Regions from separate parts of the Massilia sp. UYP11 genome, predicted to be linked through region 2. Evidence: riboswitches for the same ligand, from Rfam matches in the RefSeq annotation. Region 2 holds a riboswitch; each other region holds the start of a gene.
What was found. A riboswitch is a leader RNA that binds a small molecule or an ion and turns the genes downstream of it on or off. The one in region 2 is predicted to bind cobalamin.

Region 1 (6,317 bases), on a different contig from region 2:
CCGACGCCGCCCTCGCCCAGTCCCTGGCGGACGCCATCAACAACAAGACGAAGCCGCTCGGCAGCCTCGGACGACTGGAATCGCTCGCCGCCCAGCTGGGCATGATCCAGCGCTCGACCAGGGTCAGCATCGACCGGCCGGCGATCCTGGTGTTCGCCGCCGACCACGGCGTCGTGGCCGAAGGCATCTCCGCCTTCCCGCAAGACGTCACCTGGCAGATGGTCGAGAACTTCCTGGGCAACGGCGCCGCCATCAATGTGTTCGCGCGCCAGAACGGCTGCGCGCTGCACGTGGTCGACGCCGGCGTGAACCACGATTTCGGCGAACGCGCGGGACTCGTGCACCGCAAGGTTGCCAACGGCACCCGCAACTTCGCGCTCGAACCGGCCATGACGGCGCAGGAATGCGCGACCGTGCTCGAACACGGCATGGCCCTGGCGCGCGACCTGCCCGGCACCGTGATCGGCTTCGGCGAGATGGGCATCGGTAACACGACGTCCGCCGCGGCCCTGATGCACAAGCTGACCGGCCAGCCGCTCGCGCGCTGCGTCGGCGCCGGCACCGGCCTCACGCCACAGGGAGTCCGCCACAAGGCCGACGTCGTCGCGGCCAGCGTGGCCCGTCACGCGCACGCCGTGCAGCCGCTCGAGGTGCTGGCCACTTTCGGGGGCTTCGAGATCGCGATGATGGCCGGCGCCATGCTCAAGGCGGCCGAACTGCGCAAGGTGCTGCTGATCGATGGCTTCATCGTCACCAGCGCGCTGCTGGTGGCCGCGCGCCTGCAGCCGAACATCCTCGATTACTGCGTGTTCTCGCACTGCTCGGGCGAGCATGGCCACGCCCTGCTGCTCGAGGAGCTCGGCGCCCGTCCGCTGCTCGACCTTGGCCTGCGCCTGGGCGAAGGCACCGGCAGCGCGCTCGCCCTGCCCCTGCTGCACGCCGCCGCCAACTTCCTCAACGAGATGACCACCTTCGCCTCGGCGCAGGTCAGCGAACGCTCGGCATGACGCACCAGCTGCGCCTGTTCTTCATTGCGCTGCAGTTCTTCACGCGGCTGCCGATTCCGCGCTGGGTCGGTTTCGAACCAGGCTGGCTGAACCACGCGTCGCGCTACTTCCCGCTGGTGGGCGTCGTGGTCGGCGGCATCGGCGCGCTCGTCTACCTGGTGGCCGCGCACTGGCTGCCCGCGCCGGTGGCGGCCGTGCTGTCCACCGCGGCCACCATCTACCTCACCGGCGCCTTCCATGAAGACGGCTTCGCCGACACCTGCGATGGCCTGGGCGGCGGCATGACGAAGGAACGCGCGCTCGAGATAATGAAGGATTCGCGCGTCGGCGCCTATGGCGCGATCGGCATCGTGTGCATGCTCGGTGCGAAGCTGGCCCTGCTTGCCAGCCTGCCGCCAGCCAGCGCCATCGGCGCCCTGCTGCTGGCTCATCCCCTCTCACGTCTGGCCGCCACCTCCCTGATCTGGCAGATGGAGTACGCCCGCGCCGAGGGCAAGGCCAAGCCGCTGGCGGTGCGCATGAGCGATCGGGAGTTCGGCATCGCCGCCGTCACCGCACTGCTGCCCGCGCTTGGCTTGCTGGCCTTCGGCCTGCTCGACCTGGCCGCGATCGCCGCCGCCGTGGTCGCTGCCATGGTGGTCACCTGCTGGCTGGCCCGCAAGCTCACGCGCCGGCTGGGCGGCTATACCGGCGACTGCCTCGGCGCCGTGCAGCAGCTGGCAGAGGTGGCGATCTATCTCGCGGTGCTGGCCACGCTCGGCCGCGGCGCGCTGGGCTGATGCGCCTCTACCTGGTGCGCCACCCACGGCCCGAGGTGCCGGCCGGGCACTGCTACGGTCGCAGCGACCTGGCGGCGAACCAGGCCGACGTCGAACGGGTGCTGGCCGCACTGGCGGGCCAGGGACTGCCCGGCGCGATGCCGGTCTACGCCAGCCCGCTGATCCGCAGCGCGGTCCTGGCGCAGCGGCTTTCGCCGGCGCCGGTATTCGACGCCCGCCTGGCCGAGATCGACTTCGGCGCCTGGGAAATGCGCAGCTGGGACGACATCCCCCGCGCCGAGATCGACGCCTGGAGCGCCGACCTGCTGCATTACCGCCCCGGCGGTGGCGAAAGCGTGATGGACGTGGCCGCGCGCGTGGCGGCCTTCGATGCCGATATCCGGCGCGCTGAACACCCACAGGCCCTGATCGTCTGCCACGCCGGCACCATGCGCCTCCTGCATTCCCTGTACCTCGGCGGCACGCTACTCGATGCCGCGCTACGTGCGGCCCAGGCGCCACACCGGATCGACTATGGCGAAGTGATGATGCTGGAAACCTGACGACGCCTTATAATGGGCGCGTTTTGGTGCTCGCGCCTGCGTTCGCAGTCGCAGTTAAACGGGAAACACGAAGCTCCTTTCAAGGGCCAACGTGTGCTGCCCCCGCAACGGTAAGCAAGTGCCGCATGCTCTCCCCGAGCCATGCGGCAAACCGCCCCCTCATACCACTGTGCGCGAGCATGGGAAGGTCGGACGGCCATACTTGTCAGCCCGGATACCGGCCAAAAGGTGGCGTCGCCTCGCGCGATGCCGTTCAATCTGGCCTACGGGGACGTCGGCTGGTTGCCCTTGATAAGAAACAATTCATGAATTTTCCAGTAACCCGGCAAGCCGCCGCGGTCTCGCTTGCCCTCGCCGTCATCTCGTCCGCCGCCGTCGCCGACGCTCCTTTACCGGCTCCTTCGCCTGCTCCTGCGCCTGACGCCACGCCCACCGCCGACACCGTGGTCGTCACCGCGACCCGCACCGCGCAGCGCGCCGCCGACGTCATCGCCGACACCACCGTCATCGGCGCCGAAGAAATCGCGCGCTCCGGCGCCGGTTCGGTGGCCGACATCCTGCGCCGCCAGCGCGGCATCGAAATCTCGCGCAACGGCGCGGCCGGCGCCGCCACCAGCGTCTTCATCCGCGGCGCCAACGCCAACCAGTCCGTGGTCCTGATCGACGGCGTGCGCTTCGGTTCGGCGACCACCGGCACCGCCAGCTGGAACGCAATCCCGCTGGGCGCCATCGACCGCATCGAGATCGTCTACGGCCCGCTCAGCACCCTGTACGGCGCCGACGCCATCGGCGGCGTGATCCAGATCTTCACCCGCAAGGGCGAGGGCGCGCCGGTGGTCACGGGCTCGGTCGGCGTGGGCAGCAACGCCACCCGCCAGCTGGATGCCGGCATCTACGGCAGCAGCGGCGGCCCGAACGCCGTCAGCTACGCGTTCGGCGCCGGCTACGAGGACTCGGACGGTTTCTCGTCGACCCGCCCGGGCGCCTTTGGCTACAACCCGGACGAAGACGGCTACCGTCGCCGCAACGCCAACGGTCGCGTGACGATGGCGCTCGCGCCGGGCCACGAGATCGGGGCCCAGTTCCTGGCCAGCCGCCTGTACAGCCAGTACGACAGCGGCGCCGCCAGCTACGACGTCCACAGCGACAACGACCTGAATACCGCCGCGGTCTTCATGCGCAACCAGATCCTGCCAAACTGGCACAGCACGGTGCAGTACGCGCGCTCGGAAGACAAGTCGGGCAACTTCACCAATGCGACGCCGTCCGGCGCCAGCCGGATCGACACCCGGCAGGACGAATTGAGCTGGCAGAACGACATCGCCATCGGCCAGGACACCCTGCAACTGCTGTACACGCACCGCAAGGAAGAAGTCGACTCGATGCGCCGGTCGCGCATCACCAATTCGTATGCGGCCGCCTACTCGGCCAGGCGCGGCCCTCACCTGGCCGACGTCAGTGCGCGCCACGACCGCTCGGTCTACGGCAGCAAGAACACCGGCGCCGCCGGCTATGGCTATGACTTCGGCAACGGCCTTCGCGCCACCGCCAGCGTCGGCACGAGCTTTCGCGCCCCGACCTTCAACGAGCTGTACTTCCCCGGCTACGGCCTGGAAACCAACAAGCCCGAGAAAGGCCGCAACCGCGAAGTGGGCCTGCGCTACGACGGCAACGGCTACCGGCTGGATGCGACCTACTTCCACAACCGCCTGACCGACATGATCGTGTCGAGCACCCCGTGCCCGGACGGCGTCAACCGCAGCTGCGCCTACAACGTCAACGAAGGGCTGCTCGAAGGCTTCTCGCTGGCAGGCAGCACCCGCCTGATGGGCGTCGACCTGCGCGCCAGCCTCGACTGGCAGGATCCGCGCGACGAGACCACCGGCAAGCAACTGGCGCGCCGTGCGAAGAAGCACGCCAGCTTCGGCGCCGACTACACGATGGGCACGCTCAAGACCGGCCTTGAACTGACGGTGTCGGGCGAGCGTTTCGACGACGCCGCCAACAACCGTCGCCTTGGCGGCTACGGTTTGCTGAACCTGCACACGACCTGGCAATTCACGCCCGACTGGTCGCTGCTGATGCGCCTGGACAACGTCGCCGACAAGCAGTACGAGATCGCGCGCAACTACGGCACCAGCGGCCGCACCTGGTTCGCGGCCCTGCGCTACGGCATCCGTTAAGCTATAACCCCTGCCCGCGGCAACCAGGCCGCGGGTGTCCGACACCGACAGGCCAGCATGCAAGCATCCGTCCCGCCGCTACGCCAGCGCGCCACGCTCATCGTCGGCGCCATGCTGGCGTTTTCCATTGCCACCCTGCTGTTCGCGGGCATGACCGGTTCGATCCGGGTGCCGCTGGACGAGATTCCCGGCGCGCTGCGCCAGCTCGCCAGCGGCCATCCCGATTCGCTCTCCGCTTCCCTGCTCGAGCTGCGCGCCAGCCGCGCGCTGGTGGCGTTCGCGACCGGCGGCGCGCTGGCCCTGGCCGGCCTCATGATGCAGGCGCTGCTGAGGAACCCCCTGGCCGATCCGTACGTGCTGGGCGTGTCGTCGGGCGCCTCGGTGGGCGCCCTGCTGGCGCTGCTCCTGATGGCCTCCACGCTGATGGTCGACGCCGCCGCGCTGGTGGGGGCCATCGGCGTGGCCATGCTGCTCTACCTGCTGGCCCGGCGCGGCTTGCGCGGCGACCAGGCGCTTGACTCCGGCGCCTCGATGCTGCTCCTGACCGGCGTGATCATCTCGGCCCTGTGCGGCTCGATCGTGACCCTGATGCTGTCGATCGCGCCCGAGGGGCGCCTGCGCAGCATGATCTTCTGGCTGATCGGCGACCTGGCTGGCGCACCGCTGCGCCTGGCGCCCTGGCTGGTGCTGGCGGGCTGCCTCCTGTATGCCATGCGCAATGCGCGCGCCATGAACATGGTCGCGCTGCATGCCGAGAATGCGGTGACGCTGGGCGTGCGCGTGGGCGCGCTGCGCAAGGGCCTGTTCTTCGTCTCGGCCCTGCTCACCGCCAGCGCGGTCACCAGCGCCGGCTCGATCGGCTTCGTCGGCCTGATCGTGCCGCACGCCTGCCGCTTCGCCTTCGGGCCCGACCACCGGGTCTTGATCCCGGCCGTCGTGCTGGCCGGCGGCGCCTTCCTGGTGCTGTGCGATACGCTGGCGCGCACCATCGTCGCGCCGCAGCAACTGCCGGCCGGCGCCATCACGGCGATGATCGGCGCACCGGTCTTCCTCTACCAGTTGCACCGCCTGCGCAAATGAGCACGAAATGAGCACAATCTCCACCCTCGACCTGCTGCTGTCCGTCGGCGAGCGCACCCTGGTGCGGGGCCTCGACTGGACCGCCCGCGCCGGCGAATGCTGGAGCGTCATCGGCCGCAACGGCGCCGGAAAAAGCACCTTGCTGCGCACCCTGGCCGGCCTGCAGCCGCCCAACGCCGGATCGGTCCAGGTGAACGGCCGGGCGCTGAGAGACTGGCCGCTGACCGAGCTGGCGCGCGAGCGCGCCTTCCTGGCCCAGTCGCGCCACGACGCTTTTGCCTACACGGTGCTGGAGAGTGTGCTGTCGGCGCGCCACCCTTACCACGCCGACCGCTACTGGGAGGGCAGCGACGACCACCAGGCCGCCCTGCAGGCCCTGGCCTCGATGGAAGTGGACGACCTGGCCGCGCGCGACGTGCGCACCCTGTCCGGCGGCGAGCGCCAGCGGGTGGCGATCGCCGCCCTGCTGGCCCAGCAAACGCCGCTGCTGCTGCTGGACGAACCGGCCAATGCGCTCGACCTGGCGCACCAGGTGAGCGTGATGGGGCTCCTGGCCCGCCTGTGCCGCGAGCAGAACCGGACCGTGGTCATGATCGGCCACGACCTGAACCTGGCTGCGCGCATCTCGACCCACGTGCTGCTGCTCATGGGCGATGGCCGCTGGACCGCCGGCCCCACCGACCAGATCATGCGCCCGGCGCTGCTGGGCGACTACCTCGGCCATCC
Region 2 (6,317 bases):
CCGTCCGCCCCGTCCATCGCCGCGCCGCCGGCCGCGCCCCCGCAGGCAGAGCAGGCCGCGCGCCGGCGCCAGCTGGTCGAGCAGGTGCGCCTGACCGACCACACCTATTGCAGCTACCTGGCGCATTCGCGCTATCCGCACGAGTCGCGGCCGGCCGGCCACCATCCCGACCAGCTGTACCCCAACCAGCCGCTGCTCGAGACCAATCCGATGCGGGCCGAGGGCGGCGACAGCCATCCCGAGATCCAGCTGCAGAGCGCGCAGTCGCGGGTCTACCTGGCGGCCGGCGAAGAGGGCCGCTTCTCGCTGCGCGCGCTGGACGCGGGCGGCCAGCCGCTGCCGCTGGTCGTCACCCGCGCGCTGGCCCAGGGCATGACCTATGGGCAGAGCCGTGCGGCGCCGCGGGTCGCCGTGCCGTTCGCCGACGAGGGCGGCGCCTGGAGCGGGACATTCGCGCCGGCGCAGACGGCGCTGGCCGGCTTTCACGGCACCATCCGGCTCGAGGTGCGCTACCAGGCCGGCGGCCGCGAAGGCTTCGTGCTGTTCGACGTCATCTACTCGCCGCAGTCGCCGGCCAGCTGGAGCGCCGCGCCGCGCGAGGCGATCGACGGCGGCGCGCTGCAGTTCGCGCTGCCGCTGGACGTGCGCCTGCCCGGGCGCTACGTGGTCACGGGCCGCGTCGACGATGCGGACGGCCGGCCATTCGCGCTGGCCACCTTCAACGAGGTGCTGGGGCAGGGCGCGCAGCAGGTGCTGCTCAGGGTGCACGGCAAGCTGCTGCACGACGGCGCGCCGCGCCTGCCGCTGCTGCTGCGCGACGTCGAAGGCTATCTGCTGCGCGAGAATCTTGACCCCGACCGCCTGCTGTTGCCGCGCCTGGAGGGAAAGGTCTTTGCCAGCCGCACCCGTTCGCTGGACGGCGTGCCGGATACCGAGTGGCAGAGCGAGGAGCGCAGCCGCTACCTGGCCGAGTATGCGAAGGACCGCGCCGCGGCCAGGGCGCGGCTGGCGCGCGTCGATCCGCAGGCGCCGCTGCCGCCGGCCGACTGCAGAGCGGATGCGCAGGGCCGGACGGATCAGTAGGGAAGCAGGGGCAAGCGCTCGACCAGCGCCGACACCATGATGGCGCCGCACAGCATCAGCACGCCATACCAGCGTGCCGGCGACCGCTTCAGTTTTTCCCGTGTACGCATGTCCGTCTCCGTCGTGTTCAGGCAAGAGGGCAGTGTGCGCGTGGAATAGGTCATCCGTGTTGCATTAGCTCAACGGCGGGCGCGATGGAAAGCGGCGTTGTGGCGGCGCCGCACCGGTTGTGTCACCGTTTATGTCGACGCACAGCGTAAAATAGCGCCTTGGACGAAAGATTAAGAGAGCAATAGTATGTCTATTCAATGGTTCCCTGGCCACATGAACGCGGCCAAGCGGGAAGCGGCCGAGCAGATGGAAAACATCGATCTGGTGATCGAGGTCCTCGATGCGCGCCTGCCCGAGGCGAGCTGCAACCCGCTGGTGGAAGAGCTGCGCAAGTTTCGTCAGCGCCCTTGCCTGAAGATATTGAACAAGATCGACCTGGCCGACCCGAACGCGACTGCCGCCTGGAAAGCCTATTACGATGCCCAGGAAGGCGTGACCGCCTATCCGATGACGACCAAGAAGCCGGCCGATGTCGCCCGCATCCCGGACCTGGCCCTGTCGCTGGCGCCGCACCGCGGCGTGCCGACCAAGCCGCTGCGCATCATGATCATGGGCATCCCGAACGTCGGCAAATCGACGCTGATGAACGCGCTATTGAAAAAGCGCGTGGCCAAGGTGGGCGACGAGCCGGCCGTGACCAAGACCCAGCAGCGCCTGTACCTGAACAAGAACGTGGTGCTGGTCGACACCCCCGGCATGCTGTGGCCAAAGATCGCCATGGCCAGCGACGGCCTGATGCTGGCCGCCAGCCACGCGATCGGCACCAATGCGCTGGTCGAGGAAGAAGTGGCCGAATACCTGGGCGACCTGCTGCTGCAGCGCTATCCGCAACTACTCACGGCGCGCTACGGCTTCAAGACCGAGGGCATGGACGGCGTGGCCGTGATCGAAGGCGTGGCCCAGCGCCGTGGTTTCCGCGTGCGCGGCGGCGATTTTGATTACGAAAAGGCGGCGCATACGCTCTTGCAGGATTACCGCCAGGGTGCGCTGGGCCGCATCAGCCTCGAGACGCCCGAGTCGCGCGCGGCCAGCCTGGCCCAGCATCAGGCCGAGGTGGCCGAGAAGGCCCGCATCGCGGCCGAGAAGGCGGCCGCAAAGGCCGACGAAGCGGCGCGCGGCAAGCGCGGGACCTAAGGCCGCCCCAGGGCCGCGGTTTTCATCGTTGGCCCAAACCCGTCGTACCCGCGAAGGCGGGTACCTAAGTTTGCTAGCGTTTCGACGGCGCCGACAGTACTTGGATACCAGCCTCCGCGGGTACGACGTGCTGGAGCCGCAGCAAATTGTTCAAGCCTGCGGCGCCGCCCCGAACCTGAAACTCGACACCGTCAAATTCCCCATGAACGCGTCTTCATGATAGACGCAGGCCGCCGCCTCCTGTTCGGCCGCCCCCAGCGCCACCATCAGCGGGATCAGGTGTTCCTCGCGCGGGTGCGCCGCCCGTGCCATCGGCGCCGCCTCCCAGCGCAGCATGGCCTGTTCGCGTTGGGCAGGATCGAGTTCGAGCAGCGCGTGCTGCAACCAGCCATCGAAGGCGCGTGACGCCTCCCGCCCGTTCGGCCCGAACTGGCGCAGGTTGTGGTACGACAGCCCGCTGCCGATGATCAGGATTCCCTCGTCGCGCAGCGGCGCCAGCGCGCGGCCCGCCGCCAGGTGCGCGGCCGGATCCAGGTCGCGCCGGATCGACAACTGCACCACCGGCATGCGCGCTTCCGGATAGACCGGGTACAGCATCGAGAACGTGCCATGGTCGAAGCCGCGTTCGGCGTCCAGCGCGGCCGGGTGACCCGCGGCCTCGAGCAGGTCAGCCACGCGCCGCGCCAGCGCCGGCTCGCCCGGGGCCGGATACTTGACCTGGTAGGTGTGCGGCGGGAACCCGCCGTAGTCGTAGATCATGCCGGGCGCCGTGCCGGACGACACCATGAACTGCGGCGTCTCCCAGTGCGAACTCACGACCAGCACCGCGCGCACGGCGTCGTGGGCCTTTCCTTCGGCCTCGGCGCGTAGCGCGGCCAGCGAGGCGGCCAGCTGGTCATAGGCCGAACCGTACTGCTCGCGCATCCACGGCCAGGGGCCGCCGCCGTGCGAAACGAAATAGGTGGGTAAACGCGCCATGGCCGTTCCTTCTGAAGCATGAAAACAACGATGGTAGCCGATCCCGCAGCAAGCTGCCGGCGGCCGGTCAGGCTGCATCTTGTCAAGGTATAATCGCCCCGTTTTGGTGCTCTCGCGCGCTTCCAGGCGCGCGAAGTTAAACGGGAAACACGACATGGCCGCGCCACGCGCCGCCATGGAAGTGTGCTGCCCCCGCAACGGTCAACAAGCGCCGCGCCTGCATTTGCAGCGCGGCAGGCATTCTCGACAACCACTGTGCATGCCGCGCAGGAAGGTGAGGCCGCCATGCTTGCCAGCCCGGATACCGGCCAAAGCAGGTGGAAGCGCCATGCGTTTCCGTTGACTCCGGGCTGCGGGGAAGCAGGCCGGTGCCTTTTATCGAGAACACATTCATCATGATTTTTGCAGCCGCACCGCGCCGCGCGCCACTCGCACTGGCTTGCGCTGTCGCCCTGTCCGCCCTCGCCACCCAGGCCGCAGCACAGGACAGCGTCCAGGAAACCGCCCAGCACACGATCCCTTCGGTCCTCATCACCGGCCCGCGCTTTCCGGCCCAGGCCACGCCGATCGGCGCCAGCGTCATCACCGCCGAGCAGATCCGCAGCGCCGGCGCCCTTGACGTCAATGCCGCGATCCGCAAGATCGGCGGCGTGTTCGGCCGCCAGAGCCTGGACGGCTCGCCCGACTTCGGCCTCGACCTGCGCGGCTTCGGCACCAACAGCGCCCAGAACACGGTGGTGCTGGTCGACGGCGTGCGCCTGAACGAGAACGAGCTGGCGCACACGGTGCTGTCGACCATTCCCGTGGACACGGTCGAGCGCATCGAGATCACGCGCGGCGGCAGCAGCGTGCTGTACGGCGACGGCGCCACCGGCGGCGTGATCAACATAGTCACCCGCCGCGGCGCCGGCAAGGATGGCACTTCGGGCTCGCTGTTCGTCGAAGCCGGCCGCTTCGACCACCGCGACCTGCGCGCGTCGGTCACCCACGGCGCCGGCCCATGGTCGTTCGACGCCGCAGTAAGCGACCGCCGCACCGATAACTACCGCGACAACAACCGCTACGAGCAGACCAGCTTCAGCGGCGGCGTGCAGTTCGCCTATGCGCCGAATGGCCGCGCCGGCCTGCGTTTCGAGAGCGCGCGGTCCGACTCGCGCCTGCCGGGTTCGCTGACCGAAGCGCAGTTCCTGGCCATTCCGACCCAGAGCAATACGCCGGATGATTTCGGCTCGCTCGACACCGATCGCCTGACCGCGTTCGTCGAGCACCGTGTCGGCGCCTTCGAGCTGGCGGCCGAGCTGTCGCACCGCGAGCGCGAGGTTGCGTCGACCTATGTGTCCCCTTTCTTCGGTACCTCGGCATCGATCTACGAATCCGAGCAGACCCAGTTCTCGCCGCGCCTGCGCCACACCGTCGACCTCGGCGGCAAGCGCAACGAGTTTGTCACCGGCATCGACCTGATCCGCTGGGAGCGCGACGTCAGCGCCGATTTCTCGGCCGGCGCCGCGCGCCAGGACGCGACAGCGTTTTACCTGCGCGACGAACTGCGTTGGAACGCGCCGCACAACGCCCGCCTGGCGGTCGGCGCTCGCCACGAGCGCTTCGAGAAGGACTACAGCGACCCGCTGGCCTTCCCGCCGGTCGTGGGCGAGCACCGCAGGCAGTCGCTCAACGCCTGGACCGTGGAAGGCAGCATCGACGTGATGCCACGCGTGACCGTGTTCGCCAAGGCCGGCCGCAGCTACCGCATCGCCAACATCGACGAGAACGCCTACCGTTCGACCCTGGACGTGCTGGAGCCGCAAACCTCGCGCGACCTGGAACTGGGCGTCAGCGCCGGCACTGAGGCACGCAAGGCGACGGCGCGCGTGTTCCGCCACCGCCTGACGGACGAGATCTTCTTCGACCCGACCATCGGCTTCGGCGCCAACACCAACCTGGATCCGACCCGGCGCCAGGGCGTGGAGCTGGAAGGGCAGGCGATCTTCGCCAAGGCCTGGCGCCTGACCGGCGCGTGGCAATACGTGCAGGCCGAGTTCCGCGACGGCCCCAACGCCGGCCGCGAGATGGTGCTGGTGCCCAGGCATGTCGTCACCGCGCGCCTGGCCTGGACGCCGGGCGACGGCCAGAGCGCCGACATCGGCGCCCATTGGGTCGACAGCCAGCGCTACGGCAACGACTTCACCAACGGCTGCAGCACCCGCATGCCGTCGTTCACCACGATCGACGCCCGCTATGCGCGCCGCTTCGGCCCGTGGGAAGTGGCGGTGTCGGGCCTGAACCTGGCCGACCGCCAGTACTACAGCCAGGCCTACAGCTGCCGCGCCGGCATCTATCCGAGCGACGGCCGCCAGCTGAAACTGTCGCTGCGCTTCGACTTCTGAAGCCATGAAGTCCGCGCTGGCGGCCGTGCTGGCCGCAACGTCAGTCAACGCGCTCGCGGCGATCGCCGTCGTCGACGACGCCGGGCGCACGGTCACGCTGGCGCGGCCGGCCCAGCGGGTGATCTCGATGGCGCCCCACGTCACCGAGCTGCTGTTCGCGGCCGGCGGCGGCGCGCGCGTGGTCGGCGCCGTGAACTACAGCGACTATCCCGCGGCGGCCAACAAGCTGCCGCTGGTCGGCAGCTACGACAGGATCGACGTCGAGCGCGTGCTGGCGCTGAAGCCCGACCTGCTGGTGGTCTGGCATAGCGGCAACCCGACGCGCCAGGTCGAGCAGCTGGCGCGGCTGGGGATTCCCGTCTATTACAGCGAGCCGAGCCGGCTGGAGCAGGTCGGCGACAACCTGCTGCGCCTGGGCCGGCTGCTCGGCACCGAGCCCGCGGCCCGGCGCGCGGCGCACGACTACGGGGCGCGCATCGCGGCGCTCAGGACGCGCTACGCCGGGCGGCCGCCGGTCGGTGTGTTCTACCAGGTGTGGGACCGTCCGCTGTACACCCTCAACGACGACCATGTCGCCAGCGACATCCTGCGCCTGTGCGGCGGCCGCAACCTGTTCGGCGCGCAAAA
Region 3 (6,317 bases), on a different contig from region 2:
GAAGTAGAACTGGTTGCGGCGGTCCCAGCCCTTGACGGCGCCAGAGGCCAGCGACAGGTGCGGGAAGGCCACGATCCGCTTCGGATCGAAGAACTCGATATGGCCCAGGCCATCGCATTCCTGGCAGGCGCCCATCGGGTTATTGAACGAGAACAGGCGTGGTTCCAGCTCTTGCAGCGAGTAGCCGCACACATTACAGGCGAACTTGTTCGAGAAGACGGTTTCCTTCTCGAAATCCATTTCATAGACCACGGCGCGGCCATCGGCCAGGCGCAGGGCGGTCTCGAAGCTTTCGGCCAGGCGCTGCTTGATGTCCGGGTTCACTTTCACCCGGTCGATCACGACGTCGATGCTGTGCTTCTCGGTCTTCTTGAGCTTGGGCAGTTCATCGATTTCAACAATCTTCGCGGCATTGACGCCGCTGGCGATGCGAAAGCGCACGAAGCCCTGGGCCTGCATTGCCTGGAACAGGTCGCCGTGCTCGCCCTTGCGGCCGGCCACGACCGGCGCCAGGATCATCAGCTTGGTGCCTTCCGGCATGGCGAGCACGGCATCGACCATCTGCGACACGGTCTGGGCCGCCAGCGGCTGGTGCGGGTGCTGCGGGCAATACGGCGTGCCGACGCGCGCGTACAGCAGGCGCAGGTAATCGTGGATCTCGGTGACGGTGCCGACGGTCGAGCGCGGGTTGTGCGAGGTCGCTTTCTGCTCGATCGAGATCGCCGGCGACAGGCCCTCGATCAGGTCGACGTCCGGCTTTTCCATCAGCTGCAGGAACTGGCGCGCATAGGCCGACAGCGATTCGACGTAGCGGCGCTGGCCTTCGGCATACAGGGTGTCGAAGGCAAGCGACGACTTGCCCGAGCCCGACAGGCCGGTGATCACGATCAGCTTGTTGCGCGGCAGGTCGAGGTTGATGTTCTTCAGATTGTGCGTGCGGGCACCACGAATGCGAATTTCTTCCATTAAGTTGGGCAGACTTTCTATCAGTTTTTGCGGGGCCGCAGACGCCAGCGGCGCGGTAGGCGGGCCAATCGGGGAGAACCCGTAAGTGTAGCGCGTTTTTGTTTCGGCTGTACATCTATCCAGTGGTTGGCGTACCATGGATGCCCGTATGGCATGCCTTTCTGGAAAGCGGCGAGCGCCGCAGACAGCCGGGTCTGTCGTATGTGGGCCATTCTCCGGGCGCTTCAATGACAAAACGCTCAGAAAGCGAAAAAATTGTTGGATCCGGAATGCGATGACCGTTTTTCGGGCTGGATTGCACCGTTTAGAACGCTGACTCCAGCCAGTAAAATCCACTTTTGAAACCGCGTCGCTGGCCTCATAATATTGAATTGCAACACCACAGTTCCCTGACGCTTAGTCAACTGCAGAGTCAGGGCTCACAACATTATCCAAGGACACATCATGGCATCAGTCAACAAGGTCATCATCGTCGGCAACCTGGGCCGCGATCCGGAAATTCGCTACATGCCGAGCGGCGACGCCATCGCGAACATCGCGGTCGCCACGTCGTACAAGTCGAAAGACCGTAATACCGGCGAACAGAAAGAACTGACCGAGTGGCACCGCATCTCCTTCTTCGGCCGCCTGGCCGAGATCGTGGGCCAGTACCTCAAGAAAGGTTCGTCGGTCTACGTCGAAGGCCGCCTGCAGACTCGCAAATACACCGACAAGGACGGCATCGAGCGCTACGCCACCGACATCATCGCTGAAAACATGCAGATGCTGGGCGGTCGCCAGGGTATGGGCGGCGACAGCATGGGCGGCGGTATGGGCGGCGGCATGGACGACGACTACTCGGCCCCGCAGCGTCCGGCCCCGCGCCAGGCGCCACCGGCCCCGGCCGCACGTCCGCAGCCGAAACCGGCGCCGAACTTCTCGGATATGGATGACGATATTCCGTTCTGAGGCTGCCAGTCTGATCAGTACGACGAACCCTGCGAGTGCACCACTCGCAGGGTTTTTTTATATGCGGTGATCCACTCGCCTGGCCTGGAACGGCACTCGGCTACCGTTGATATGCAAAATATTCCCGTCCGCCCTTGGCCCGCAGTGCGGCGACGATGTCGTCGAACTCGTCGCCGGCCTCCCACGTGATGGCGCTCGCCCGATTCATGCCGCCGTACCCGGAGGGGTAGACGACACCCCGCGCTCGCCTTGCTAGCGCCGCTCCGCCTTCAGGAACAACCCGTGCGCCGGCGCGAAGTTCGCATGCAGCGGCAGGTAAGCCGCGCCGATCACCTTGGCCGTCATCCCGATCGTCCCCGCCATCACCAGCGGCCGCTCGGTGCCCTGCCAGCTGTAGCGCGTCATCTGCTCCTGCATCGCGGCGATCAGGCGTTCGAGCAGGGGCCGGCTGACGGCGCCGTCGACGATCACGCCATCCAGGTCGAGCAGGCAGGCCGCACCGGTCACGCCGAAGGTGATCGCATTGGCGGCTTCCTCGATCCATTGCAGGGTCACCGCTTCCCACGGGCCGCTCAACAGGCGGTCGTCGTTGAAGGCGAGCGGCGCCAAGCCCGCCTGCGCATGCATTTCTTCCAGCCGCACCAGCGAAGCCGCCCCGAGCAATTGCGGCGCCACGCCGCGTTCGTCCGTTCCAGCCAGGCCCAATGGCATCGAACCGATCGCGCCGGCGTTGCCGAACTGGCCGCTGTGCGGCTCGCCATCGATCACCAGGCCGCCGCCGACCAGGGTGTCGACGAACACGTACAGATAGCTTTTCAGCGTGCGTCCGCGGCCGGCAACCAGTTCGGCCACGCAGGCTGCGATCGTGTCCTTGGCGAAGTCCACGCGGAGCGGCGTCATGGCTTGCAGGCGGATGCGCAGGTCGACCCGGCGCCAGGCTTCGGCCTGATGCGGCAGCAGGCTTTCCAGGCCATGCCAGGTGCCCAGCGTGAGCGGGGCGGCCAGGCCGATGCCGGTCAGGCGCGGCGCCAGTTCCGGGCCAAGAAAGGCGTCCACCTCGCGCAGCCTGGCGTCGATGGCGGCGAAAACCTGTTCCACGTCGGGGCTGGCGTAGGGCGTCGACGACTGCCAGCGCAGCGCGCCCGTGAAATCTAGCAGCACCACGTCCAGCGCGCGCCTGCCGATCTGGATGCCGATCGAGAACGCGCCTTCCGGATTCAGGGCGATCGGCTGCGACGGCTGGCCGACCTTGCCGCGCACGGCGTCGCGCTTGACCACCAGTTGCTCGTCCAGCAGGCGGTTGATGATCACCGAGGCCGTTTGCGTACTGAGCTTGGTCAGGCGCGCGACTTCGGCCTTGGGCAGGCTGCCATGGGTGCGGATCGCCTGCAGCACGACCCGCTCGTTGAACTCGCGCATGCCCACCTGGTTCGAGCCGACGGTGCGCAGCAGCGGCATCGTGGCGGGATCAACGGCGGGAGACGGTGCGTTATAGGGCGGCATGGCGCGGCGTTCGATGGGCAGGGCAGCGGGAGACGGCAAGTATACGTCCTTCCGCTAAATAAACCTATGCGACTTATTTTTCGGGCCGATCGGGCGCGGTTGGTTGCCGCGCCGGGCCTCTTCGCGCTTGCCTGCCAAGAAATAATGCGGTGACAAGCGATCGAACTTGGCGGTAGAATCGCGCCCAATCAAGTGAATGGTGCCTTCCTGCTCGTCTGCAGGGAGGTGAAACGGGAAGCCGGTGACGTGCGCGATAGCCATCGCGCGCCAGTCCGGCGCAGCCCCCGCTGCTGTAAGCCTGACGACCCCGGTCGAACGCCACTGTGCCCCGTGCACGGGAAGGCAGGACCGGGGAAGGAAGACGGCGAGCCAGAAGACCGGCCATCCACGATGCATCCGTACGTCCCGGGGTGAGGGCGTGCCTGTCGGTTGTTCGTCGTTCCTTCTTCGTTTGCTCGCATCATGCGCTGCGATCGTTCGCCCATGCGGCGCGCGCAAGCGTCCCTGTTCATCGTGGAAGGATGACGGCTGCCTGTTGTCGTGCGCGCGTCAAGCGCGCAGCTGAAAGGTCGACGTTCACATGAACACGCTTCTCCTGGTCCGCATCCGCGCTGCGCTGACGTTTCTGCTCGCCTCGTTCTTGCTCACCTCGTTCCTGCTCGCCTGCATGGCGGGCTTTCAGCACGCCAGCGCCGCCACCCTGTTCGCGGTGGTCACCGAGCGCGCCGCGCCGGGCGCCGTCGAAGCCGCCCATCGCCACCTGGCCAGCCATCCGCAAGACCGCATCCTGCTGCGCACCCCGGCCCAGCTGATGGCCGCGGGCGAGCGCGAAGTGGCGCAGTGGATCGGCGGCGCCGACACCATCCTGGCGGTGTCGCTGTTCGGCGACCCGGCGCGGCGCATGAAGGATGCCCTTGCGCGCCACGCCAGGCCGCACGCCGCCGTGCTGGCGCTCAACGGCGAAGCGACCCTGAACCTCATGACGCGCTCGCGCCACGGCAGCCTGGCCGGCTTCTCGCCCGAGCTGCTGCGCCAGCTCTCGGGCGAAGCGCCGCCGCAGGCCGCGCTGCGGGCGGCCGAGGGCGACCCCGCCGCCCGCCACTGGCTGGCCGCGCGCCGCGTGTGGCAGGCGGGCGGCGTCGACAACACCGCGGAACTGATGCGGCACCTGCTCGCGCCAGGCACGCCCCTGGCCGATCCGCGGCCGGAGCCGACCCTGCGCCTGCGCAGGGGGCAGCGCGAGCTGCAGGACGCCGGCGCCTGGGGCAATGCGTCGACGCTCGGCTTGCGCGAGCGCCCGACCGTGGTCGTGCTCGACCTGGCGAACATGGATGGCGTGGTGCCCGCGGCGCTGTGCCGGCGCATCGAAGAGTTCGGCCAGCCCTGCGTGCAACTGCTCACGCGCTGGGGCGGCGCCTCGCGCGAAGCGCTCGAACGGCTGCCCGAGCTGGTGGCGCCGGCGAAACCGGCCGCGCTGGTGGTGCTGCAGGACTTCGTGGTCGGCGCCGCCGAGGGCCGGGAGGCGGTGGAGGATGCTTTCAAGCGTTTGGACATCCCGGTGTTCAAGGCGATCCGCCTGTCGGACCGCACCGCGATGCAGTGGCAGCTGTCGCCCGACGGCTTGCCGCCCGATTCGGTCCAGTACCGCGTGGCCCTGCCCGAGCTGCAGGGCATCGGCCAGCCGATGGTGGTGGCGGCCCTGGGCCAGGCCCGGCGCGACCGCCAGACCGGCATCGAGAACCGTCCGCCCGTGTTGCTGCCGGCCGAAGTCGACCGCCTGTCGGGGCGCGTGGCGCGCTGGCTGGCGCTGCGCGCCAAATCGAACGCGGACAAGAAGATCGCGATGGTCTACTACAACCATCCGCCGGGCCGCCAGAACATCGGCGCCGACAACCTCAACGTGCCGGAGTCGCTGTTCGGGATGCTGCATGCGCTCAAGGCGGCGGGTTACACGGTCGGCGAGCTGCCGGCTTCGCCCGAGGCGCTGCTCGACATGATCATGGCGCGCGGCGTCAACCTGCCGGAAGACCGCGCCGCCCTGCGCGAAATGGCCGGCGCCGTCAACGGCGTCCCGGCGCAGGAGTACGCGCGCTGGTTCGCGACCCTGTCGCCGCGGGTGCGGGGCGAGATGCGGGACGGCTTGCTGGGGCGCCTGCATGCCGACGTGCTGGCGGCCGAAAAGGCCGGCGAACGCGCGCTGGGCCGCAAGCAGGCCGCGACCGTGATCGAGGAGCTGCTGCACCTGGTCGAAGGCGTCGATCACCCGCAGCGCGTGCAGGCCACACGCGACCTGCATGCGCTGGAAGACGGCTATATGGCCTGCCTCGACGAAGCCAGGGCGCGTGCCTGCCAGTCGCTTGCGCCCCTTTACCGGCGCCTGATCGGATACGGCATCGAAGGCATGCGCGGCTGGGGGCCGGCGCCGGGCAAGGTGATGGTCGACGGCGGCAAGATGCTGGTGCCGGGACTGGTGTTCGGCAACGTCTTCATCGGCCCGCAGCCGCCGCGCGGCTGGGAAGTGGACGAGGAACTGCTGCACGCAAACACCAGCATCACCCCGCCGCACCAGTTCCTGGGCTTCTATCACTGGATCCGCGACCGCTTCAAGGCCGACGCCGTGGTGCACGTGGGCCGCCACTCGACCTATGAATTCTTGCCGGGCAAGGCCGTCGGCCTGTCGAGCGACGATTATCCGAGCCTGATCGCGAGCGACCTGCCGGGCATCTACCCGTATATCGTCGACGGCGTCGGCGAAGGCACCCAGGCCAAGCGCCGCGGCCTGGCCGTCATCGTCGACCACCTCACGCCGCCGCTGGCCGCCACGCCGCTGTACGACGAGCTGCTGTCGCTGCGCCAGCTCGTCGAGAGTTTTGAGGCCGCATCGTCCGAATCGCTCAAGG

Region 1: linked by a shared signal. The riboswitch ahead of ABIB38_RS23585 (TonB-dependent receptor domain-containing protein) and the one ahead of ABIB38_RS15350 (TonB-dependent receptor family protein) in region 2 are both predicted to bind cobalamin.
Region 3: linked by a shared signal. The riboswitch ahead of ABIB38_RS00430 (cobaltochelatase subunit CobN) and the one ahead of ABIB38_RS15350 (TonB-dependent receptor family protein) in region 2 are both predicted to bind cobalamin.

The regions. Positions count from the first base shown of each region.
Region 1 covers NZ_JBNDJE010000037.1:6,964-13,280, reverse strand. The annotation lists gene cobT (nicotinate-nucleotide--dimethylbenzimidazole phosphoribosyltransferase) at 1-1,007, shown strand, start outside; gene ABIB38_RS23595 (adenosylcobinamide-GDP ribazoletransferase) at 1,004-1,786, shown strand; gene ABIB38_RS23590 (histidine phosphatase family protein) at 1,786-2,328, shown strand; cobalamin riboswitch at 2,336-2,568, shown strand; gene ABIB38_RS23585 (TonB-dependent receptor domain-containing protein) at 2,634-4,511, shown strand; gene ABIB38_RS23580 (FecCD family ABC transporter permease) at 4,569-5,591, shown strand; gene ABIB38_RS23575 (ABC transporter ATP-binding protein) at 5,599-6,317, shown strand, end outside.
Region 2 covers NZ_JBNDJE010000011.1:1,524-7,840, reverse strand. The annotation lists gene ABIB38_RS15365 (hypothetical protein) at 1-1,083, shown strand, start outside; gene ylqF (ribosome biogenesis GTPase YlqF) at 1,381-2,328, shown strand; gene ABIB38_RS15355 (DODA-type extradiol aromatic ring-opening family dioxygenase) at 2,479-3,306, opposite strand; cobalamin riboswitch at 3,394-3,633, shown strand; gene ABIB38_RS15350 (TonB-dependent receptor family protein) at 3,702-5,690, shown strand; gene ABIB38_RS15345 (cobalamin-binding protein) at 5,695-6,317, shown strand, end outside.
Region 3 covers NZ_JBNDJE010000001.1:92,577-98,893, reverse strand. The annotation lists gene uvrA (excinuclease ABC subunit UvrA) at 1-966, opposite strand, end outside; gene ssb (single-stranded DNA-binding protein) at 1,411-1,914, shown strand; gene ABIB38_RS00435 (ROK family transcriptional regulator) at 2,167-3,456, opposite strand; cobalamin riboswitch at 3,598-3,817, shown strand; gene ABIB38_RS00430 (cobaltochelatase subunit CobN) at 3,998-6,317, shown strand, end outside.